Regions from separate parts of the Paenibacillus sp. FSL R5-0923 genome, predicted to be linked through region 1. Evidence: riboswitches for the same ligand, from Rfam matches in the RefSeq annotation. Region 1 holds a riboswitch; the other holds the start of a gene.
What was found. A riboswitch is a leader RNA that binds a small molecule or an ion and turns the genes downstream of it on or off. The one in region 1 is predicted to bind preQ1.

Region 1 (12,434 bases):
TTGGCAGAACGGGCAATGGTCGGCAGATATTTCGGGAGATTGATGAGAAAATCAAATGAAAAAAAGGGTTCCACATATTAGCCATACCTAATATGTGGAACCCTTTATGTTTAAACTATCGTTCGCCCTCAGCAGAATAAAGTGGATAATTAGATGTTAGGTAACCATTCCTTATAGGTATCTGCACGTGATTGCAATTCATTATACAGCATGCTGGCATGGTAACCGTCGCACACGGCATGGTGGAATTGCCCCGATATTGGTAATAGTATTTTTTTGTCTTGATGAAAATATTTTCCTATAGTAAAGATGGGAAGCAGGAAGGTTCCCTCGTTATACACGTTCAGGTTAAAGCTCGTGAAGCTGACCCACGGAATACTAGAAATAGGGAAGGTGTTCGGTGGTTCGTTTGCTTTAGCGATAAATTGTTTCACGCTTCCGTACATTTTCATATCATCCAGATAACGGTTATAGAAATCATTAAACTTTTCACCGTACGAAGTCCAGATGCTTGAAAAAGTCTTATCATCATCATGGAAAATTGTAAAACTAGGTGACATGCTATCCCAATAACCTAATCTACCTTCAGAATCAAAGCAAGTGCGGAATTCACTGTGACGGTTTACCACCGTAGTTATCATGTGGATTAGCGCTGGGTACAGCTTAATTCCCTTATGCTTAAGCTCTGATAGTAGAAGGGTGATATCAATATTTGCGGTCATGCTATAGGTGCATCTGACATTGTTTAAATAATGTTCAAAATAGGGTTTTCTACTCCAGTTATCAATGACAATCGGGTTAAAAATCATTTATTATGACCTCCTAAAATTATTTCATTTTTCATTTTAGGAGGTCTGCTGGACTGATTTCACCATATCCTTATCACAATCCTTTGAGAAAGTATTTTGTAACGATGAGTATACCATCATCATCGCCGTAATTAAACTAGATCAAGTGGAAGGAAGATGCATTTATAATGCTGAGTGAAAAGTTGGTTATTGAAAAATTGCTTCAGCAAAAGCGTACGAGTGTTGCTTCCATCGTAGTGATGATGTGCGGTGTAGCGGGGTCGGGTAAAACAACCTTTGCTAAAAAGCTGGAGAAAGAGGGATTCGCCAGGCTTTCGATAGATGAAGATATTTGGGCCACGCACGGACGTTTCGGGGTGGATTATCCAGAGCAGAATTATGAGTCCTATAAAGAAGAGTCGGAGATAAAGCTGCGGGGGGAGCTGGTGAATCTGCTTCAGGCAAAACATCATGTTGTCATCGATTTCAGCTTCTGGCAACGTCAGAGACGGAACGATTACAAGCAACTTATTGAGAGTTATGGTGGCGTGTGGGAACTGATTCACTTAAAAATTCAGCCAGATGAATTGCGTCAGCGACTGCTTATCCGGAGTGAACGTTTTGACGCCAATGCCGCATTTCCGATTACTGAGGACATACTAACCCGGTTTTTAAATGGTTTTGAGATCCCTGCTGGAGAAGGGGAGCTTGTGATCGAAGCATAGATCTATAACTTGATTTTTTGGGCATTTGTCCTCTTATAGAACCACAGCCGGATTAAAATCCCATGGCTGTGGTTCTTTTTTTAAGCGAGTGATTGTGCCATGATAGTCATGGGGGCGATTGAGAGATGTTTAAGGATTTTAAGCTCATAGCCGGACGGCCGGTGTATATACAAATTAAAGACTATATGAAGCACTTAATCATAAAAGGCGGTCTGCAAGGCAATCAAAAGCTGCCCTCTACACGAGAACTCAGCACATTGCTTAAGGTTAGCCGCAACTCCGTAATCTCTGCTTATGCAGAGCTTGAGGATGATGGATTTGCGTATGCCGTGCAGGGTCAGGGAAGTTATGTGGCACCTACACCTCCCGGCAGTGAAACAATCTCTTCCTGGACGATGGACTGGAAGACGCGTATCAATGATCATGCGCGGCTGGCGGAGGATCTGGATATCATGAAGCGCGGCATACGAGCGGAGAAGGGGACGATCTCCTTCACGAGCATCGCGCCTGATGAGAGTCTTTTTGATCTAGATAATGTGAAACGCTCCTTTATGGATCGTATGTCGGTGGAAGGCAACGTCTTACTAAATTATGGATATGCCAAAGGGTATAAGCCTTTAATAGACTATTTGAAGCAGTACATGGAGCACAAAGGCGTTGAAATGAAAGGCAAGGATATATTGATCACCAATGGCTTTACAGAGGGATTCGATATTGTATTGTCAGCACTTAGCAAAAAGAATGGTTCGGTCATCTGTGAGAATCCAACGCATCATACGGCGATCAAAAATCTGAAGCTGAATGGCTTTGAGATCACCGGGATTCCTATGGAGCGTGATGGGATTGATCTGGTTGAGCTGGAGAAGGCATTGCAGGAGCAAGCTTTTGACTGTGCCTACTTTGTCCCCTCTTATCATAATCCGACCGGCATTGTAATGTCTCCCGAGAAAAGACAGAGGCTAATGAAGCTGATGAACCGGTACCAAATACCAGTGATCGAGGATGGTTTTAACGAGGAGTTACGCTATTCGGGCTCACATGTGGCTCCACTTATCGCAGCAGCAGGGAGCGGCAACAGCGTGATCTATCTAGGTAGCTTCTCAAAGGTATTATTTCCGGGACTACGCGTAGGCTGGGTGCTGGCAGATCAGGAGCTGATCTATTCTCTCGAAAGCGTCAAGCGCGCACGCACCATTCATACCTCGACGCTGGATCAATCCATTTTGTATCAGTACTTATTAGGTGGCCATTTAGAGAAGTATTTGAAAAAAGCCAGAGCGGAATATAAACGAAAATATGAATTAACCCTGCAATGCTGTAAGGAGTTTATTCCTTATACGGCGTTATCAGGGGATGGCGGATTGCATCTTTTTGTAACATTTGCGGAGGGCTTTAATACAAGGACGCTGCTAGCGGCCTGTCATGAACAAGGGGTTATTTTTACAGCAGGAGATATATTCTTCACTGACGGTAAAGGTCAAAATACGATACGGATCGGTTTCTCCAGAGTGACGGATGAGGATATCCGCAAGGGGATCGAGATTATTGGCAGAACAGCACGACAACTAATGGGATAAAGAGGTGCTTGAGATGAAGATGAAGGTAGGCGTAATTATGGGCGGGGTGTCCTCAGAGTATGAGGTATCCATGAATAGCGGTAGAGAGATTTTGAAGAATCTAGATCCCAATAAATATGAGGTTGCTCCAATAGTGATTACCAAGCGTGAAGAGCTTATTGAGCAGGCAAAAGGAATCGATATCGCGCTGCTTGCGCTCCACGGAGCTTACGGAGAGGACGGTACGGTTCAGGGGACGCTGGAGACAATGGGGATTCCTTATACGGGTAGTGGCGTTTTGTCTAGCAGCATTTGTATGGATAAAGATCTTTCCAAAAAGCTTATGCGCTGCTCAGGCGTCAATACGGCGGATTGGCTGTGCTGGGATAGTATGAAGGATTATTCTCAAGAAGCCGTAGAGCGGATTGGATATCCTGTTATGGTGAAGCCATGTGCAGGCGGTTCGAGTATCGGTATGGAAAAGGTGAGCAGTAGCGAGGAGCTGTTGAGCGCAGTACAGAAGGCTTTTGCTTGTGATCAGTCGATTCTGATCGAGAGCTACATTCAAGGCCAGGAAATTACTTGCTCTATTCTAAATGGAGAGATGCTGCCCGTTTTGGGAATCACCTCGGCGCATGCGGAGTGGTTCGATTACAGTGCGAAATACGAAGATGGCGGGGCAGACGAACGGGTCATTGATCTACCAGCTGAGGTGTATGAGCGAGTACGTGATGCAGCCTTAACTTGCTACAAAGCACTAAAATGCAGCGTGTACGCAAGGGTGGATATGCTCATTAAGGATGGTATTCCATATGTGCTGGAGGTGAACACATTACCGGGCATGACGAAGGCGAGTCTTTTACCAAAAAGCGCGCAAGCGGCAGGTTACACCTTCAGCGGACTGCTGGACGAGATCATTTCCCTTTCCCTAACAGAAAAGAGTCCGAAAGAAGAGGTGCTCAGTCATGCATAATGAATGGATTACTCCGCGTGTACGGGAGATTGCTCCCTCGGGGATTCGGGCTTTTTTTGACCTAAGTACAGGGAATCAGGATATTATATCGCTTGGTGTAGGCGAGCCTGATTTCGTTACACCGGAGCATGTAAGAGCTGCCTGTATTCGTGCTTTGAATAATGGGGAGACGATGTATACACCAAATTCCGGCTTGTTGGAGCTTAGAGAAGAGATCGCCTCTTATCTGCACACAAGCTTCAATCTCCGCTATGAGCCAACTAACGAGATTATGGTTACAGTGGGGAGCAGTGAAGCCGTGGATTTGGCTCTGCGGGCCTTTATTACACCCGGGGATGAGATTATCGTCCCTTCTCCGAGCTATATTGCGTATTCGCCGATTACTCATTTGAACGGTGGGATTACGGTAGAGGTTGAATCTTCAGCCGAGCAGGGTTTTAAACTTACTCCTGAAGCGTTGCGGCAGGTGATTACCCCGCGTTCCAAGATTCTTATGGTTAATTTTCCGACTAATCCTACAGGAGCAGTAATGACTTACGAGGATTGGCTACCCATTGCACAGATTGTAAAAGAGAGTAACTTACTTGTCATTTCAGATGAAATCTATGCCGAGCTAACCTATGATAGTCAGCATGTCAGTATTGCCTCCCTTCCTGGGATGTTGGAACGAACGATTGTCATTAGTGGCTTCTCCAAAGCCTTTGCGATGACTGGCTGGAGAGTAGGCTATGCTTGTGGTGATCAGGAATTAATTGCTGCGATGCTCAAAATCCATCAGTACACTGCGATGTGTGCTCCAATACTAGGTCAAATCGCTGCCATTGAATCACTGCGGAACGGTATGGAGCATAAGGACCACATGAAACGATGCTTTGATGAGCGAAGAAAGCTGCTGGTTAGTGGATTTCGATCTATTGGTTTACCGTGCCACGAGCCGGAGGGTGCATTTTATGTCTTTCCTTCCATCGCTAATACCGGAATGAAGTCAGAAGTTTTCGCTTTGCAGCTGCTCAAGGAGGTTGGTGTTGCTGCGGTTCCGGGGCATGTGTTTGGAGCGGGTGGAGAAGGGTATATTCGCTGCTCTTATGCAGCATCCCTACAAAAATTGACGGAAGCGCTGGAGAGAATCGAAGGATTTATGAAAGTGAAGTTGTAATTCTAGTGGTCCCCATCTATCATAGATGGGGGCTTTTATGTGTAGATAAGATAGAATAGGTTATACGGATATCTTTAATTGGAGGTTAAAATATGATTTCATCTATTCAAGAAGTAATTAAACGAATCACACCAGCGGATGAACAGTCTTTCCTAAAGGCGGAGCACCGCTTGAACATTCTAACTAAACCACCGGGCAGCCTGGGACAATTGGAGACGCTGGCCGTTAAGCTCGCCGGAATTTCGGGTACGGAGCAGCCTAGTTTCACCAAACGAACGGTAGTTGTGATGGCTGCCGATCACGGTGTATGCTGCGAGGGAGTTAGCGCGTTTCCACAGGAAGTCACAATGCAGATGGCCTATAATTTTCTCAGCGGAGGAGCGGCTGTGAATGTACTGGCACGTCAAGCTGGGGCTGAGGTAAAGTTCGTAGATATCGGTGTTAACGGCGACCTTAGTCATGAGGATCTGATTGATTGTAAAGTGCGCCGAGGAACGGATAATATAGCCGTGGGACCTGCGATGAGTCGTGAAGAAGCGATGAATGCTGTGCTTGTAGGTATAAGAATCGCACAAGAAGCGATTGAGAACGGGACAGAGATTTTTATTACAGGTGAAATGGGCATAGGGAATACAACGGCTAGCGCAGCTATTCTGTGTGCTCTAAAAGGAATACCACCTGAAGTAGCCGTTGGAAGAGGAACGGGAATTGATGATGAACGTTTACTACATAAGATTGCAGTTGTGGAACGCGCTTTAAAGGTGAATCAGCCGAATCCGGCAGATCCGCTGGATGTATTGTCCAAAGTAGGGGGACTGGAAATCGCCGGTTTGACGGGTCTGATTCTTGGCGCAGCTGCTGCCAGGGTACCTGTCATTTTGGATGGTTTTATTTCGGGTGCGGCAGCTCTTGTGGCGAAGGCGCTTGCGCCAGAATCCATTGCTTATATGATAGGCTCCCATCTATCAGGAGAACAAGGACATAAGCTGATGCTGGAGCGGCTTGGGCTTGAACCGTTGTTTAACCTGGGTCTTCGTTTGGGTGAAGGAACTGGAGGCGTATTGTCCCTTCATTTAATTGAGGCGATATGCCGCATTTTGAGCGAAATGGCCACCTTTGAAAGTGCAGGCATCTCTGGAGCTGGGAAACAATGAGTATTCTTGTAACGGGAGGGGCGCGTAGCGGGAAAAGTGGTTTTGCAGAAAAACTGATGTCGTCACTGGCAGATCAGGCCTTCTATGTTGCAACCGGACAAGCGTTTGATGATGAAATGAATGAACGGATTGCACTACATCAGCAACAGCGCTCGCAAAGCGGATATGCTTGGGAGACGTTAGAGGAGCCTTATGATTTGCCAGATCTTCTTAAGCGTTTATCTGGTGAAAAGGCGGTTCTCGTAGATTGTCTAACGTTGTGGTTATCGAATGTACTGCTAGCCATGGAAGGATTTACGGATAGGCAAGAGTTGATTGAGAGCGAAATTACAAGACTTGAAGACAGTGTGCGCACATTTCAAGGAAACCTCATTTTGGTCACTAATGAGGTTGGAGACGGTATTGTTCCGGAGTATGCGCTTGGCCGATTGTACCGTGATCTGGCAGGACGTATGAACGCGCTGCTTGCTCGGCAATGCGAGCAGGTTTTTTTAGTGACTGCGGGCATTCCAATTGAACTCAAGAGCAGGGAGTATCGTTTATGAGGGAGCGCAGGGATGCTGCCGCGGCTGCCTTTCAGTTTTTGTCCCGGTTTCCTGTAAAGAGTGACCCTGGATTTTCTCCTGAGCTGCTGCGCCGAAGTGTGCTGTTCTATCCTGTGGTGGGTGCAGCTATCGGACTGTGCGTAGCTGCTGGGGCAGCTTTGACGGGTTGGATTTTACCGGCTTGGCCAGCAGCTGTTATTACCCTCATCTTATGGGTAGGACTTACTGGCGGCATGCATCTCGATGGTTGGATGGACAGCGCCGATGGTCTGCTAAGCTACCGACCAAGGGAACGGATCCTGGAGATTATGAAGGACAGCCGTGTGGGTGCGATGGGTGTGCTCGCCTGCGTGCTGCTCTTGCTGTTAAAGGCCTCTTTAGTGGCAGCATTAATCGAAGGCTACGCCTATTACGAGCTGCCACTGCTCTTGCTGCCAGCGATCTGGAGCCGCTGGTATATGGTGCGGGCAATGGTGCGTTATCCCATTGCCCGCGGGAACGAGGGGCTGGCCGCGAGCTTCGCCGGCCTCGCTCCCTCGCATGAGCGGCGCGCGCTGGCGATAGCCGCGCTGCTCTCGCTAGCCGCAGCCGGTGCGCCTCTGGCGCTCGGCGCTGGCTTAGCCGCGTGGCCGCTGCATCTGGCGGCAGCGTTACTGCTGCCAGCTGCGGCCTTGGCCAGCGGCACCGTTGCTGCGCGGCGGATTAGCAGCCGGCTCGGCGGGCTCACCGGCGATGTGTATGGCGCGCTGAATGAGCTGCTAGAGGCTATGCTCCTACTAGTATTAGTGCTGCTCCAGCACAATTTCATGTGAGTGGCTCCTGCGGGTGACGCATAGTAGCCAGCTGGCTCAATCTGGTTTTATCCTCTTTTGATGCCTGTGGTTCCAGTTGTTTGGTGGCCCGGATGCTTGCAGGTCCACATAGTGATATTTTTAGAGTTTAATAGGAAAGAGGGATGACATGGTTGCTGCCATTCTACTATTTGTAATTGCCGGCCTTGCTGAGATCGGAGGCGGATACTTAGTATGGTTATGGCTAAGAGAATCAAGACCTCTCTGGTACGGTTTGGTAGGTTCTTTGATTCTGATAAGCTATGGCATCATCCCTACGTTGCAGAAGTTTCCGTCCTTCGGAAGAGTGTACGCAGCCTACGGCGGGGTGTTTATCGTGCTCGCTGTGTTATGGGGCTGGCTAGTAGACAAGAAAACACCCGATGTATATGACTGGGTTGGTGCTGTTATTTGTGTGATCGGCGTTTCGGTCATTCTTTGGGCGCCGAGACACTAACAAAACAACCCGTTCAACACTTTCGTGTGAACGGGTTGTTTTTATTTAAGCCTAAGCTTTAGATCTTAAATTGTTGCACAGCTTCCTGAAGCTTCTTAGCCTGCTCATATAGATGCTGCACGGTTACTGCATGTCCTTCAAGCTCTATACGTTGGCGCTCGGAGTTCTCGGATAGTGTGTCCGCACTTTCTTGGGATCTTGAAGTGATTTGTGCGGTTTCCTCAACGGAAGCACTAACTTCTTCTGTACTTGCTGAGATTTGCTGCGTCGCCGCAGATACGGATTGAATATTCTGATTGATGCTTTGGATCAGAATCAGAAGGTGATTGAAGGCATCGCCCGCTTCTGCCACCTTGCCTACCCCGGAGGCTACCTCAGAATTCACATGGTTCATCTCAGTAACGGAGCGATTCATATCTTCCTGAAGTCCGAGTAGGAAATCACGAATCTGCTCATTCGCATTACGGGATTGTTCGGAAAGCTTGCGTACTTCTCCGGCAACCACGGCAAAGCCGCGTCCATGTTCTCCTGCACGTGCTGCTTCGATCGAAGCATTGAGCGACAGCATTTGGATTTGCTTCGTAATTTCAGTAATACTATGAACGACTTCTCCGATCATTACTGAACGTTCATTCATAACTTGTAATTGCTCCAGCGACTGCAGGGAGGCACGTTCAACATGGCGCATTTGCAGAACGGCACTTTGGGCAATCTCATTACCGCCAATCGCTTCAGCGGAAGCTTCGCTGATCTGCTCAGTGACTTCGGTGGCTGCTGAAGCAATATGCTGAATGCCGAAATTGATTTCTTCCATAGCTTTTGAATTATCTAGAGCGCTGCTCGCGATGGTCGTACTACCTTTGCCAATTTCTACAACAGATGTACTAGAGTGGTCTGCCATTTCATTTAGGACCTCAACACGTTCCCTTAAAGAATTGGAATCGGTGACCACAGTATTTGAGGTGACGAGTACATGTCCAATCATTTCTTTTAGGCGCAGGGTCATTGCTTGGAAACTTCTGGACAGTTGAGCTACCTCATCACTGCCTTTAACCGTTAATTCCTCTGTGAAATCTCCCTCTGCAAGACGGGCACTGTAAGCTGCAAGCTTTGAGATAGGACGAGTAATCCGCATGCTCATAAACCAGGCACCAGTTGAGCCTATGATCAGCGTTAGCAGAGTGATCCCGGCACTAGTCCACAGAATACTGTCTGTTTTTTCTTGAATAAAGCTTACATCACTGCTTATTCCGATAACCATCGTACTTCCGGGAATTCCGATATAAGCTGACTTATGTACACCATGCGAGTCCTTGTATGTATCGCTTAGTCCACTCTTTCCTTTAAGAGCTTGCTGCATTGCAGAGGATACTTTAACAATTTCCTCCGGCTTTAATTTTGCATCATGATCTACAGACAGAACCTCAGCTTCCTTGCCTTTTAGATTGAGTAGAAAAATAGTCTCAACCCCATGCTGCTTTCTCTTATCCTGGAAATAGAATTCAAGATTGGTGGCTGCTTGTTCGTTCTTCTTTAGTGCTTGCTGAGCATGCATTGTATTTATATTCTTATATACGTCCTGAGCAGCTGCAGTTAGAATTTGATTGATTTGTGGCATGACATAGCTGTTGAAAATACTGGTGGATATAAAGTAGAAGCTGGTACTTAACAAAAGAGACGTGAGTAATAGAACTACAAATAATAAACGCGTAAATCTGCGACTGATCGACTGCTTGAAACGAAACATATTGTTCTCCCCCTTTTTATGGGCAGCGAAGCCCCATTTCTTTATATCCCTACCGACTGCTATTGACTGGCAACCTGCAATATATTCCATAGTTATGTAATATATCAACTAAATGGATCGGGAATGAAGTGTTTGATACTATTCTATAGAATTAACCTCTGGATGAATAGTGAAAGTTTTAGTTTATATAGCATATTTTTCTGAAAAAGATGAATTATTACTGACACTTTTATTTTTAGTTAATAAAAATGGGTATAAATACCCATTTCATAAATTGTTTATTTTTATGGATTGTTTGACGACAGTGTGATAGAGTATTAATGTTTTGTTCCAAAACTTAATGTAAGCCGCGGTTCGTAACCATCCCGCGTAAACAAAACTAGGAGGAGTTTAAGCAATATGTTTAATTTGATGTGGGGAGTTTTATTTGTTATTGTCAATTTTGCTTTTTTTCTACTCTGTTACCGCCTGTTCGGCAAAAGTGGAATGTATGCCTGGGTAGGTATCGCTACTGTAATTGCAAACATTCAGGTAGCTAAGACGATTGCTATGCCATTTGATATCGTGATGACACTCGGAAATACGATGTATGTCACTTTGTATATGACCAGCGATTTGCTTAATGAGAAGTATGGAAGAGCAGAAGCACGTAAAGCGGTTTGGTTTGGCTTCTTCACCTTGCTTATGACGACAGTCATTATGCAAATGGTACTAGTATTTAAGCCGCAAGAGACCGATATTGCTCAGTCTTCTTTGGAGACGATCTTTGGTCTGATGCCTCGACTAGCGTTGGGTAGTCTAACTGCTTACTTCATTAGTCAGTTCCTAGACGTTCGGTTGTACTCCTGGATTCGCAAATATTACAGCACCTCAAGTCAGTTGTGGATTCGTTCCAACGGCAGTACGATGGTTAGCTCCTTTGTGGATACACTAATCTTCTGTACCATTGCATTTGCTGGGTTGTATAACTGGAGTGTGTGGTTTGAAATTTTGCTTACAACGTATCTAGCGAAATTCTTACTAACCGCAGTAAGCACACCTATCTTATATATCGCCCGAACTTTTACTTTTGCTGAAGATGGAATACCATCATCCGCTCATAAGAAGGAATAAACAACAATACAGCCAGCGCGTACCGATCATAATCGATGCGCGCTGTTTGATTTTTTTAGTCGTAAGAGGGCTCAATCTCGTTCCATATAAATATGTACATAAAATTAATATAAAGCTAAAATAAGCTATCGTAGCCATTCTAATTGTATCCCGAGCGAAGAGAGTGTACATAATCGGTAGTCACAGAAATTACGAATAGGTGTGGTGAAGGATGAATCTAGTAGTTCCTATACTGCGTCATGCAGCAGACCAGCCCGACAGCATTGCCTTAACCCATGACCAAGCAACTCATACCTATGCAACATTAGTGCAAGCGCTGCGGAGAATTGCCAATGGTCTACAGAAAAAGGGCCTTAAGCATGACAAAATCGCTATTTTATCTACGAATCGCATTGAATTTGTCGAGGTTTTCTTGGGGGCTATTTATGCAGGTTGTGTTCCCATTCCTTTAGATCCCAAGTGGAGTGCAAATGAACTGCGGGTTATTATAGAGCAGTGCCAGCCGACAATGATTTTTGCCGAGCCGGAAGCTGCAAAGAATTTGGTCTTCAAGGACCAAGCCATCCCAACGCTGACTTTTTCAAATGAACGAACAGGTTCCTATGATCAGTGGTTGAAGGCTCTGAAGCCAGAAGCTGAATTGGATGAGACGAATGAGTTATTATTTATCGGCTTTACTTCAGGCACAACGGGGCTCCCCAAAGGATATATGCGTACCCATTTATCGTGGTTAAAGAGCTTTGAGGTATCGAGTGCTGCCTTTGAATTGAACTCTATGAGTGATGTTTTAGCACCGGGTCCGTTTGTGCATTCGCTGTCCTTGTTCGCTGTAATGCAGAGTCTGTATGGTGGAGCAAACTTTCATATTACGCAAAAATTTAGCTCCACACAGGTGTTAGAGCTGTGCAGGCAGATTCCGGGTGTGGTGTTGTTTGTTGTACCGACAATGCTTGAATCCATGATGCAGCAGGCTGTTCCTGGGCAGACGCAGATTGATGCGATTATTAGCTCAGGTGCAAAGTGGTCGGAGTTGTCCAAAAAAAGGGGCATAGAAGTGTTCGCTGGAGCGCGTCTCTATGAATCCTATGGTTCCTCAGAAGCGAGTTATATTAGTTATTTGGATGTTCTGGAAGAGCATAATCCGAACTCTGTAGGCAAGCCCTATCCCGGAGTGCAAATTTCCATTCGTGATGAAGAGTTCCGTGAAGTCCCTACGGGGGAGATTGGGCAGTTATATGTGCGAAGTGATATGATATTTCTAGGCTACCATCAATTGCCGAAGGAGACCGCAGCAGCTTTTCGAGAGGGATGGCTTGTGTTGGAGGATTATGTTTATCAGGATGAAGCTGGTTATTTATATCTGGCGGGTCGCTTGAAAAATAGAATCATC
Region 2 (12,434 bases), on a different contig from region 1:
CAGTCAGGTCTGAGACCAAGGTCTTCGGATCAAGCTTTAGATTCATCTGATCAAACAGTTCCTGCACCTTACGATTTAGCTCCAGATCATCAACGAACCATTTCAATGCCTTACGTGGCTCACGACCAATAAATATATTTTGGGCCACTGTAAGATGCGGCATTAGGTTCAGTTCCTGATGGATAATACTAATCCCGAGTTCCTGCGCAGCACGAGTATTGGCAATTTCCACCTCAGATCCCTTGTACCACATCTGACCCGCATCCTTGGAATAGACTCCTGTTGCAATCTTCATTAAGGTAGACTTTCCTGCGCCATTTTCACCGACTAAGGCATGCACTTCCCCACGCTTCAGCTCAAATTGACATTGATTCAATGCATGAACACCAGGAAAAAATTTATCAATCCCCGCCATTCGTAGCAATACTTCGTCCATTTCATATCCACCTCAAATCCTTTATAAATGCCTTTTTGTAAAGTAATCGCTTTCAAATGTTGAATGTAAAATTATTGTATTACCTATAAGTTTCCAATGTAATGGAATAATCTCCGTAAAAAAGTTTAAAATTTTATGTTTTGAAGCAAGCAAAAAAGACTACACCGTCCTTTTACGGACGAAGTAGCCTTTAGATAAGCTCATATGTGTATAACAGTTACATTCGAATAGCCTACAGGTTCTGACCCTTTCCTGCCACCAAGGTGAATGTCTTTGGTATTCCTTTATCATAAACATCCGAGGATAGATTGGGTTCTTCGATCAATTGGCGGATCACAAGCCCGGAACTGGCAGCAGCTGTTACAATTTCTCCAAGCGTCCAGCGGCGCCAATATACAACGCTATGTTCCTGTTCGTCTATTGGTTTGCCTGTGGAAGGCAAATACTTAGAGTACGAGACCTTTTTTTCTTCCAATGTCGTATTGAAATAGTCCCCGCTAACTTTGTGCTTACGAACCTTCGCTGTAGAACCCTTAGAGGATATAAGCTTAGTTGTCACAGGATGGAAATCACGTAGAACAAAAATCCCACCAGGAGAAAGTAAATGGCGGACGGTTTCCATAAACGGTGCTAGTTCGGTAAAGTAGTGTACAATTCCTAATTCAGCAAATACGATATCATATGAACCATCGAGCACGTGATCTGGCAGCTTAAGAACATCTGATACGATATAGTTAAGCTGAACACCTGCTTCTTGTGCGAGATCAGCTGCATAACGCGCATTAGCTTCTGAGAAGTCAGCAACAGTAACGTCCGCTCCAAGTAATGACAGCGCGACTGCCTTCATTCCGTTTGATCCCATGAGATTCATCATCTTTTTACCCTGTACATCTCCAAAATAAGAAGAGAGCGGGTACAGCTTTGCACTTGGTTCCTTGATTAACTTGGCTGCAGCCTCAGACGGTGTACCAAATCGAGCAACCCAAGCTGTGTACGTGTCTTCGTTCCATAGTTCCTCACTCGTTGGCGCAGTGCCTTTTCCAGGATGCAGTTCTAAATTTTGATCTTGTTCTTCCATACCTTGCGACCCCTTTATGATTAAAATATCTGTTATGAAGCATTCTGAATGGCATCTGCCACCTGAATCGTTTTCTTTCTTCCAGCGTACAAATATACGCCAAGTCCAAACATAACCAAAAGTCCACCTGCCCATTGTAGCGCAGTTAATTGTTCACCTAATAGCAGATAAGCAAGGATACTAGCCCCCACTGGTTCTCCTAAGATGTTCATAGATACCGTAGTTGCGGATACATACTGAAGCAACCAATTAAATAATATATGGCCAAACACCGTAGGAACAACTGCTAGCAATAGGAAAATCCCCCACTCATTCGCAGGATAATTAAAAAAGGAAATCCCCATGAACAGATTGTAAATGGCAAACACACCAGCCGCTGATAAGAAGACTATCAAGCTGTACAGGTATGAGGGCATGCGCACTACAAGCTTTTGACCGATAAGCATATGCACAGCTACCGCTACTGTTCCTCCAACCGATAACAAATCACCTTTAAGATTATCTGCAGAGATACCAATATCGCCCCAACCGATAAACACTACTCCGCCAATAGCAATACTCAGCCCCAGAATAGCAGACACAGCCGTTTTTTCCTTATACAAAAAATAAACGCCCAGCATAATAAACACTGGCTCCAGCGCCATGATCATCGTTGAACTAGCTACCGAAGTATACTTCAAAGAGCCCATCCAAAGCAAAAAATGTAGAGCTAGCATAGTGCCTGAGAGCACTAGCATGATCCAGTCTTTTTTACGAAGAGCGAACGCTGCTCCGCTGTATGGTCTTGCAAAAGGCAACATCAGCAGCGAGGTGAACAACAGCCGATACATTCCTTGTATAGACGCTGGCGCTGCAGACCACTTAATAAAAATGGCGGAAAAAGAGATGGCCACAATCCCAATCAACATTAAAATCGGAATAGGAAGTGGCGGTTTTTTAAGCTTCACATGGTACGCGTCCTTTCACTATCTTAAGTCACTTATGTTAATTTAACGCAGACCGTGAAAAAATGCATCTATTTTCATTAGATTTCACTAAAAAAAGCATAAGCAATGTCATTTCTGACGAGAGCTCATGCTTCTTAAAGGCTAAGGTTTCAGAACCACCTTGATGCAATCCTCTTTTTTCTCACTAAAAATGTCATAGCCATACTCCGCTTTACTAATTGGCAGGCGATGCGTAATGATATCTGTAGGATCAAATTTATTTTCTTTAATCATCTTATACAGCAACGGCATATAGTGAATCACTGGCGCTTGTCCCATCTTTAATGAAATGTTCCGTTCAAATAGCTGACCCAGCGGGAACATATTGTAATTAAGCCCATAAACTCCTACAAGCTGAATAGTTCCGAATTTACGTACGATATCCGAGGCCATTCTAAATGCACTGAGTGAGCCTCCCTGTAGCTTCAGAGTGGTTTCCACTTTCTCCAAAGCAGATATTTTGGCATCCAAACCTACACAGTCAATAACTACATCTGCTCCCCCATGTGTTATCTCCTTCAAATGAGCTTCAATATCCTTAATCTCTTCAAAGTTGTAAATTTCGACATTATTGGTCAGCTTCGCATGCTGCAGACGGTAGCCAATATGATCAACTGCAATTACTCTTGAGGCGCCTTTGATCCAGGCAAACTTCTGAGTAAGCAGACCAACAGGCCCGCAGCCGAGAACAATGACTGTATCCCCTGGCTTCACTCCGCCGCTTTCTACTCCCCACCAAGCAGTAGGAACAATATCAGATAAGAAAAGAATTTTCTCATCTTCCATTTCTGCATCCTCAGGAACGACAAAAGGGCCGAAATTACCATAAGGAACCCGCAGTAATTCGGCTTGCCCTCCTGCAAAGCCCCCATAAGTATCGGAATAACCCAGATATCCGCCTGTATCCTTGGCGTCATTAGCATTGTCGCATTGACTCTCCATCTCATGCTGGCAGAAGTAGCACTGACCACAGGCTACATTAAAGGGAATAATGATCCGGTCGCCTTTCTTGACCTTAGTTACGTCTGGACCGGTCTCCTCAACAATGCCCATGGGCTCATGACCAATAACATAGTCATCATGCATACCTGGAATTTCACCGTTAAAAATGTGCAGATCTGAGCCACAAATCGCTGTAGAAGTAATTCGAACGATAATGTCATCCTTTTTCTCAATCTTCGGATCAGCAACCTCTTTAACTTTCACTTTCTTCTTCCCTTGGTAGGTTAATGCTTTCATGCTGTTAAGCCGCTCCTTTGAGTATAGCATAGGATAGAACGATAACGTGTCTTCTATGTTATAACCCATTACCTTATCCTCTTATCCATGAAGAAGCGGAGAATACATCATAAGCGCATAGTTATCCGTTACAGCTTCATCTCCAACTAGGTCGCCGGTACGTGTGAATATTTTTCGACTGATCTTATTGCTACGAATATATCCGCCCCATGGTTCTAGGCTTATCCGATGATCACTTTCGTACACTTCATATTTATAAAGGGACTGCTCATCGCATCTCCATTCCCCATGCAAATGGCTGTCATCCAGCCAGAGCTTTAATTGATATGTTTGATTCGTGTTATTCTTCATTTGAAGATCCAAATAATTATAAGAACAGGTGGCCCCGCTTCCAAATGGCTGTGTACGCTGTTCATCTGGAAATACATCATAGCTGTGCCGATGCCGTTCTGTAACCGTAAGAGGTGTATGCAGTGTCATCCAGTAGATCAGATTGGACAACTGGCACAGTCCCCCGCCGACTCCAGAATGGAAGCCACCATAATGCAGCACCATCCCCTCTAGATACCCTTTTCGCTTACTGGGCTTACCGATGCTTCTCCAATAGGAAAAAGTCTCACCCGGGCGCACCATGAGCCCATCCAGCTTCGTTATCGCCAGACGTAAATTGGTTATTTTATTGTATTGAAGCACCATATCTACATTCCGTAGACTTCTTAATAACGGTGTAGCATGAGTCATCACTTCATTAGATAAAATTTCACTAGTGCGCTGCTTCGCCACCTTGCTGCGGCTAGTGCACCATTTCAAATATCTTTTCCAAATAAAATATCGCTTTCCGGCAAATAGTCTAAGTCGAGAACGCTGAATAGGTTTCATGGCAGCCTGAGGTGTACTCATCTAGAACTGAACCTCGCTTTCAGCTCGTAACTGGGCGAATCTCCCTCCGATTACTGCATTATGATGCTTAACGATCTCACTACTATTCAGTACCCCATTATCAAAGGTGCTATGAGCATCTTGTACGAGAACACTCTTATAACCCATACTGTATGCGCGTCTTATTGTCGTATCTAGGCAGAACTCACTTTGCATCCCACAAATCACCAGATTCGTGATCCCCAGCTTCTGTAGCTCCTCTTGCAGTTCGGTTCGGTGAAAAGCATCCCAAGTAGGCTTCTCCACAATAACTTCACCTTCCTGCGGTGTGATGCGGTGACTGATCTGCCATGTGGGCGTACCTTTTGTATATTCCTCATCTTCGGTGTGTTGAATATAAACTATTGGAGTACCTGCTACCCTAGCTTTGTTCTGAAGGGAAATAATTCTCTCCATTACACCCTCTTCATCGTACAGCTTTTGATCAGGATAGGAGAACATAGCTTCTTGAACATCGATAATTAATAGTGCAGTTGAATTTCCCATTTAGTACCTCCTACAACTTTTATGAAAATCATACCAGATTATGGGACATTCTATCTACCTATTTAAAGGCTTAAATCAATAAAAAAAGGGCATCTGCTGAGCAGACACCCGTTACATTTAAATACTTTTTACTTGCCACGCTTATTATGCCAGATCAATGCATGCAGCTGTGGAAGGACACGTACTCTATTCATATCAGCGTCTACGATTACTTTATTAAACAACCATTCCAGCCTTCCCAAAAGTCGAGCAGAAATGTCGCCTTCTTCAGTGACATCATCATTCCCAGGCTGCAGAAAGAGCTGCACATTGGGATATCGCTGGTGAATGTCTTTTGCATAATCAAAATCCTTATCGTCAAACACTACGACCTTCAAGCTATGCGTAGAACGACCCAGTTTCTCCATTTTACTCATGATGTTATCTAGCATTTCCCAATTCGTCGTCATTCCTGAGCTTGGGGGTTTAGGGCTAATTGTCAGCACATCCACGTCATTGAACCAATCCTGCCATTTACTCCCCTGAGTTTCTATTGCAGCTTGTATCCCTCGCTCATGTAGCAGGTTAATAAAAGTGCCCATCCCGTCACCAATCAAAGCAGGATTTCCGCCTGAAATCGTAACACAGTCGAAATTATCTCCAGCTATAGCTAAAAGTTCATTCATAATTTCATCCGAGGTCATCATTCGAACCTTATCCTTAGCAGTACCATCCCAAGTAAAAGCAGAGTCACACCAGCCACAGCGATAATCGCAGCCATAGGTGCGGACAAACATCGTCTTCACTCCAATTACCGCACCTTCGCCTTGAATAGTCGGACCGAACATTTCAATTACAGGAATCTTACTCACAGTCACAGCCTCCATATAAACGGTAGGATGGCCCTTCATCCGGAACATCTTCAGCCAGCACCTCTGCCCAGGAGGTTGGAGTCTCCCATAGCTTTACCGAGTACAAAGGCAACCCTGCTTGCTTAAGCTTGTAGGCAATATATGAAGACATATTCTCCACTGTGGTGCGGAAAGACAACAAAGCTACTTTGGAGCCCGTATTCGTTAACGTTTCTAACACAGGTTCATTTCCCATAGCAAGAAAAGCGTGATCTAAACGATCTACAAGGCTTTGTTGCACAGTCGTCTTGATATCGCTGAAGTCAATAACAAACCCTTCGTCTGAATGGCCTTCCGTAGCCTCTGGTTTGCCCTTAAGCACTACTTCGAGCTTATAAGTATGTCCGTGCAGATTGCTGCATTTCCCTTTGTGACCAATTAATTGGTGCGCCGCATCAAACGTAAATATTTTGCAGACTGAAACCTCGTTAAGCATTAAGAACCGGCCTCCATTCTCTCCGCCTCATATTGCTCAAGACCACGCTGACGCAACAGACAGGCTGGACAAGTACCGCAGCCACTGCCAATAATACCGTTGTAACAGGTCAATGTGTGTTCGCGAACATAATCAAAATAACCCAGTTCATCTGCCATATTCCATGTTTCTTTTTTATCCAGCCACATCAATGGAGTGTGTATCGCAAACTCATAGTCCATAGATAAATTCAGCGTAACATTCAATGATTTCACAAATACATCACGGCAGTCCGGATACCCGCTAAAGTCCGTTTGGCAGACACCAGTGACGATATGGGAGTAACCCAATTGTTTAGCTAATATTGCGGAAAAAGACAAAAATAACAGATTCCGTCCGTCAACAAATGTACTAGGAAGCTCATCACCTTCGCCAGCAACGATATCAATATCCTGGCGGGTTAGTGCATTTGGTGCCAGCTGATTAAGCAGCCCAAGATCAAGGATATGCTGTTTTACATTAAACTTAGCTGCTATTTCTGTAGCAACTTCGATTTCAGCCGCATGACGCTGATTATAATTAAAGGTAACTACCTGCACTTCCTCAAACTGCTTCAATGCCCAAACCAGGCAAGTGGTGCTATCTTGTCCGCCGCTAAATACGACGAGTGCTTTTTTGTTCATCTTAATCTCTCCTTATCAACTTGTTGGGATTAGCGGTTATCCACTTTTTCCGGATAGAGGTCGTGATTCATTAAGCGGTGCTCCGCCATCGCCTCATACTTCGTACCCGGTCTTCCATAGTTGCAATAAGGATCAATAGATATGCCTCCACGCGGAGTGAACTTGCCCCATACCTCAATATATCGTGGGTCCATCAGTGAGATCAGATCATTCATAATAATGTTGACGCAGTCCTCATGAAAGTCACCGTGGTTACGGAAGCTAAACAGATACAGCTTTAATGATTTAGATTCCACCATTTTCTGTTCAGGAATATACGAAATATACAGTGTGGCAAAATCCGGCTGGCCTGTAACAGGACATAAGCTAGTAAACTCAGGGCAGTTGAATTTAACAAAATAATCACGCCCTGGATGCTTGTTATCAAACACCTCAAGAATAGCTGGATCATAACCAAACTTGTACTGCGTTCCCTGATTACCAAGTAAAGTGACTTCTTGCATTTCCTCTTTCAATCTTCCTTCTGACACGACAAAAAACCCCTCTCTTTTCCTTCGGCCTTGGCCGGTAATGGAAAGAAGAACGAGATTTCGAAAACTTTGCTCCACTAAGAAGAAACGGAAGCAACGTCCGGGTTAAGGACTGCATCCGCTTATAAGATTTAATATACTCTTAGTTTTTTATAGAGGGAGTTCGCGAACCTCTCCTGCACAATCCGTGCAGACTTCTTCTTCATGCATATTGCGTCTTGAACTATACCACGGTAATTTGCTTCTGACAAGTTCTACGCTTTGCCCGTCTTCCAAATCCAGAGCGAAAGCACCACAATCCACAAGAGTAAAAGCAGGCTTTCTAGGAGCAATACTCCTTCTCCATTTAGAATACTGTTCAAATTCTGGACGATTTCAATACTTGGCAGAATAACAAAGATCGGATAGGTCCATTCTGGAAGAGCGACGTACACAGAAGCTACTAAGAAAAAAACAACCATAAATGCGGAGCTGATGGCTGAACCATTTTTGGAGGAACTTACCTTTAAACCAATGATAATTCCAACTTGCACAAAGATAATTCCACCCAATAACATATACAATAAGGAAGGGAGTAAATCCATTGTCAAACCTTGATTTAGTACATAAACAATCATCTGTGATAACAAAGAAAAAACAAGAACAGATCCAGCTTTCGCAGTAATAATCTGGCCTCTGCTTAGCGGAGTAATCAACAGCGCATCATAAGTCTTACTCTCCCGCTCCTCAATTAATCCTGGGCCGGTAATCATGATCCCAACCATCACTTGCGCAAATAATATCCATGTAGAAAGAAGCATGAAGTCCAAACCGCTCTTGTCCACTACAGTAATGATGATTTTAGCCATAAATATAGGCAAAATTATTAGAATTACAGTCGCAGGATTACCCAGTATATCCTTACTTTCATGTTTAAACAGCTTCCATATCTGATAACTCAACTTAGCTCACTTCCCGTCAGGGCAGCGAATACATCTGCCAGCGAAGCTTCTTTGCTGTGCATACTTAGAATTTGATTCGTAGACATTAACTGATAGATATGATCTTTAGTAGCTTCTTCTGCAATCGGCCAGGATTTCATAACCACTTTACCATCCTGCTGATATTTAACTTCAATTTCTGGTTTACCATAAATGGTCTTAAGTCTATGCGGTTCATCGAGTGCCACTAATGCACCAGCGTGCATGATGCCCACTCTATCGCTTAATTCCTCGGCTTCGTACATATCATGCGTCGTTAAGACAATGGTTGTGCCTTCTTCTTGAATTCTCTTGACGTGATTACGTATGAGTGAAGCTGAATTTGGATCTAACCCACTTGTAGGCTCATCTAAAAACAACACTTGAGGCTTATGTAATAATGCTCTGGCGATTAGAACACGCTGCTTCCAGCCTTTGGATAAGCTGCTTACTTTAGCTTTTTCCTTATCTAACAGCTGGAGGGTTTCCATGACTTCATTCACTCGATTTCCTGCTACCCTATACAGATCAGCGAACAGCTCCAGATTATTTCGAATAGAACTACGCATGTATAGGTTCGGAAGCTCGAAAACAACACCAATTTGAGCATGGATTTCTTTTTTATGACGTGAAATATTCATGCCATTAATTAAAATTTCTCCGCTTGTAGACTGAAGAAGCCCTGTCATCATGCGCATCGTTGTAGTCTTCCCTGCACCATTGGGACCTAGAAATCCAAAGACCTCACCTTTCTCCACCGTGAAAGTAATTCGATCAACTGCACACCTCTCCTGATAATATTTTGAGACCTCAGTTAGCTGAATCAATAACACTCCCCCCTTTTTAGAATAGTTAACTTTCTTCTATCCTTATTCTGGTTGTAGAGGATTATCTCTGTTGTTGCTATTCTGTAACATTCGCTATTCCTCAGTACCTTCCTTTGTTCAAATCCGCTCAGATGTGGCAAAAGTAAGGATTCAAATCCTAAGAAAAGGGTAACTTAAACATAATAATCTTCGAGGTAAGGGTGGGATCATCTAATGGAACAAAGTATACAGAAACTTATGGACTGGATTAACAGTCATGTGAATGAAACTATTGTAATTGAAAAGAAAGAGCTTCGTGATCTGGATAAAATTCATTTTAATCTAGAGGCTGTTGAGTTTCGGAGTGCGGAGGATGTTATCGATGATTATCTTGGGAGTGCATTAATATTAAAAGGATTTGGCAGCACTTTAAACGCCGATGGTGAGCTAGTATCGCTACCACACTCCACCTATGACTTAGCTATTGACGGGCTTCGGATTGAGGACATAAGTGATCGCAAGGCTGGAATAACTACTGAGAGAGCTAAATATACCCTTTCAGTGGATTAAGCCATATGTAATGACAGCAAAAGAGCCCACAGTAATCTGTGGGCTCTTTCTAATTAATAGTTACTCTTCCCCAATGATCTCCACTTCAGTTTCAAGCTCCACGCCGAATTTATCCTTCACAGTTGCTCTTACATGGTGAATTAGCCCAATGTAATCGCTGGCGGTTGCATTATCTGCATTTACAATAAACCCTGCATGTTTCTTGGATACCTCAGCACCACCAATTCTTGTTCCCTGCAAGCCACTCTCTTGAATTAACTGACCTGCAAACCGACCTGGAGGACGTTTAAAGACACTACCACAGGAAGGATACTCAAGCGGTTGCTTGGATTCACGCAGATAAGTAAGTTCATCCATTTTCGACTTGATAGCTAATGCATCACCAGAAGTCATAGCAAAATTGGCCTCAAGTACGATGTATTCACCGCTTGCGAACACGCTTTTTCTATAACCCCATTGCAGCTCATCCCCTTGCAGAGTCACTAATTGTCCGCTCTTAGTTATAGCCAGTGCACTATGCAGTACATCTTTAATTTCTCCGCCGTAAGCGCCTGCGTTCATGTATAACGCTCCACCAACCGTTCCTGGAATACCACAGGCGAACTCAAGACCCGTAAGCTCCATATCCAGCGCATATCTGGAAACATCAATAATCTTAGCGCCACACTCCGCATATAAGAGATTGTCTCGAATCCCCACATCCGTTAGTCCTGCCGTTTGCAGAACTATTCCACGCACACCTCCATCACGGATAATCACATTGGAGCCGTTCCCAAGTACCGTAAGGTTTATCCCATTCTGTTCTGCATATGTAACGATCTTTTGAATTTCCTCATAAGTAGCTGGTGCTGCCAAAATATCAGCTTTACCGCCCATTTTGGTATACACGTGATCTTTTAAGTTCTCATGACTCTTCACAATCCCTGCAGTCATTAGCTGCTCTAGGTCATTTTGAATTTTGTCAATATTCATGTTTCATGCTCCTTTAACCATGTATAAATGATGGTCCTTGATCTATTTTTAGTAGTGGTATCATGGATTTGTAGGCAACCACAACTGTAACAACGAACAGGCTCCCTTGTCAATGACGGGAGCCTGTTCGTTGTATGATTTTCAATTATGATTACACAGCTTTGTATGCAGCAAGCTCGTAAGGAAGGCACAGCGGCACACCGGTGCGTGGATCTGGAACAATATCTGCCTCAATTCCAAACACTTCCCGCAGTACATCTGGTGTCATAACTTCAGTAGGTGAGCCTTCACTAACCACAGTACCGGATTTAATAGCTACCATATGCTGTGCATAACGAGTAGCATGATTCAAATCATGCACGACCATGATAATGGTACGGCCTTCTTCCTCATTCAGCTTTTGCAGAAGCTGTAGAACTTCAAGCTGGTGAGCCATATCTAGAAATGTTGTTGGTTCGTCCAGGAATAGAATGTCAGTTTCTTGCGCCAATGCCATAGCGATCCAAGCACGCTGACGTTGTCCTCCAGATAAGCGGTCAATCGGACGGTCATGGAAAGGCTCCATACCTGTAACAGTGATTGCGTTAGAGATAATGCTGCGATCCTCTGCTGTCATTGTGCCAAATCCTTTTTGATGCGGGAAGCGACCATAGCTGACAAGTTCAGAGACCGTTAGTCCGTCTGGAGCCGTTGGGTTTTGCGGTAAGATCGCAAGCTGACGTGCTACCTCTTTCGTTGAAAAGTTATGGATCGATTTGCCGTCCAACATTACACTGCCGCTCTTAGGCTTCATGATCCGGGCCATTGTTTTAAGAATTGTAGATTTACCAGAACCGTTAGCGCCCACTAGTGCGGTTATTTTTCCCGTAGGGATAGTTAAGTTCAACCCTTTAACAATTGTAGCCTCTGCATACCCAATACTTAACTCTTCTGTGTTCAAACGTTCTGACATGTTAACAACTCCTTAAAAGTTTTATGGAGCTATGCTCCTAGAATGAACTACATAGTAAAACTCGCTTCGTACGCATTATGCTTTTGATTTGGCGAGTAAATATAAAAAGTAAGGTGCACCAATGATCGCAACCACGATGCCTGTTGGAACTTCTGCAGGCTGTAACACCCATCTGCCGATAGTATCAGCAGTAATCATAAGAAGCGCCCCTGTCAACGCACTAGCGGGCAATAATACCTGATGACGGGGTCCCACAAGCTTGCGGGCAAGATGTGGTGCAATTAGGCCGACAAAGCCAATTCCTCCACTTACAGCAACGCAGGAGCCGGCAAGCGCAACTGCTGTCACTAGAAGGAGAATACGCTCCTTCTCCACTCGCATTCCAAGTCCTACTGAAGTATGGTCCCCTAGATTCAATACATTAAGAATACGGGCTTTATAGAAGGCGAACGGTAACAGAATCGCTATCCAAGGTAGCAGAGCAAGGACGAAT

Region 2: it holds a riboswitch for preQ1, as region 1 does, so the genes downstream of both, queF (preQ(1) synthase) here and MKX35_RS28365 (queuosine precursor transporter) in region 1, are expected to answer to the same signal.

Annotation. Positions count from the first base shown of each region.
Region 1 covers NZ_JBBPAT010000002.1:696,603-709,036, forward strand. The annotation lists gene MKX35_RS28310 (histidine phosphatase family protein) at 1-43, shown strand, start outside; gene catA (type A chloramphenicol O-acetyltransferase) at 150-809, opposite strand; gene MKX35_RS28320 (AAA family ATPase) at 977-1,513, shown strand; gene pdxR (MocR-like pyridoxine biosynthesis transcription factor PdxR) at 1,639-3,090, shown strand; gene MKX35_RS28330 (D-alanine--D-alanine ligase) at 3,110-4,042, shown strand; gene MKX35_RS28335 (aminotransferase class I/II-fold pyridoxal phosphate-dependent enzyme) at 4,035-5,198, shown strand; gene cobT (nicotinate-nucleotide--dimethylbenzimidazole phosphoribosyltransferase) at 5,291-6,352, shown strand; gene cobU (bifunctional adenosylcobinamide kinase/adenosylcobinamide-phosphate guanylyltransferase) at 6,349-6,897, shown strand; gene cobS (adenosylcobinamide-GDP ribazoletransferase) at 6,894-7,709, shown strand; gene MKX35_RS28355 (YnfA family protein) at 7,858-8,184, shown strand; gene MKX35_RS28360 (methyl-accepting chemotaxis protein) at 8,243-9,931, opposite strand; PreQ1 riboswitch class I at 10,275-10,320, shown strand; gene MKX35_RS28365 (queuosine precursor transporter) at 10,331-11,044, shown strand; gene MKX35_RS28370 (AMP-binding protein) at 11,256-12,434, shown strand, end outside.
Region 2 covers NZ_JBBPAT010000001.1:3,947,815-3,960,248, reverse strand. The annotation lists gene MKX35_RS17775 (sugar ABC transporter ATP-binding protein) at 1-436, opposite strand, end outside; gene MKX35_RS17770 (class I SAM-dependent methyltransferase) at 669-1,514, opposite strand; gene MKX35_RS17765 (DMT family transporter) at 1,547-2,461, opposite strand; gene MKX35_RS17760 (zinc-dependent alcohol dehydrogenase) at 2,603-3,739, opposite strand; gene MKX35_RS17755 (VanW family protein) at 3,821-4,639, opposite strand; gene MKX35_RS17750 (cysteine hydrolase family protein) at 4,640-5,164, opposite strand; gene queE (7-carboxy-7-deazaguanine synthase QueE) at 5,293-6,015, opposite strand; gene MKX35_RS17740 (6-pyruvoyl trahydropterin synthase family protein) at 6,008-6,490, opposite strand; gene queC (7-cyano-7-deazaguanine synthase QueC) at 6,490-7,152, opposite strand; gene queF (preQ(1) synthase) at 7,182-7,655, opposite strand; PreQ1 riboswitch class I at 7,819-7,862, opposite strand; gene MKX35_RS17725 (ABC transporter permease) at 7,937-8,623, opposite strand; gene MKX35_RS17720 (ABC transporter ATP-binding protein) at 8,620-9,468, opposite strand; gene MKX35_RS17715 (hypothetical protein) at 9,682-10,017, shown strand; gene murB (UDP-N-acetylmuramate dehydrogenase) at 10,078-10,989, opposite strand; gene MKX35_RS17705 (ABC transporter ATP-binding protein) at 11,141-11,941, opposite strand; gene MKX35_RS17700 (FecCD family ABC transporter permease) at 12,017-12,434, opposite strand, start outside.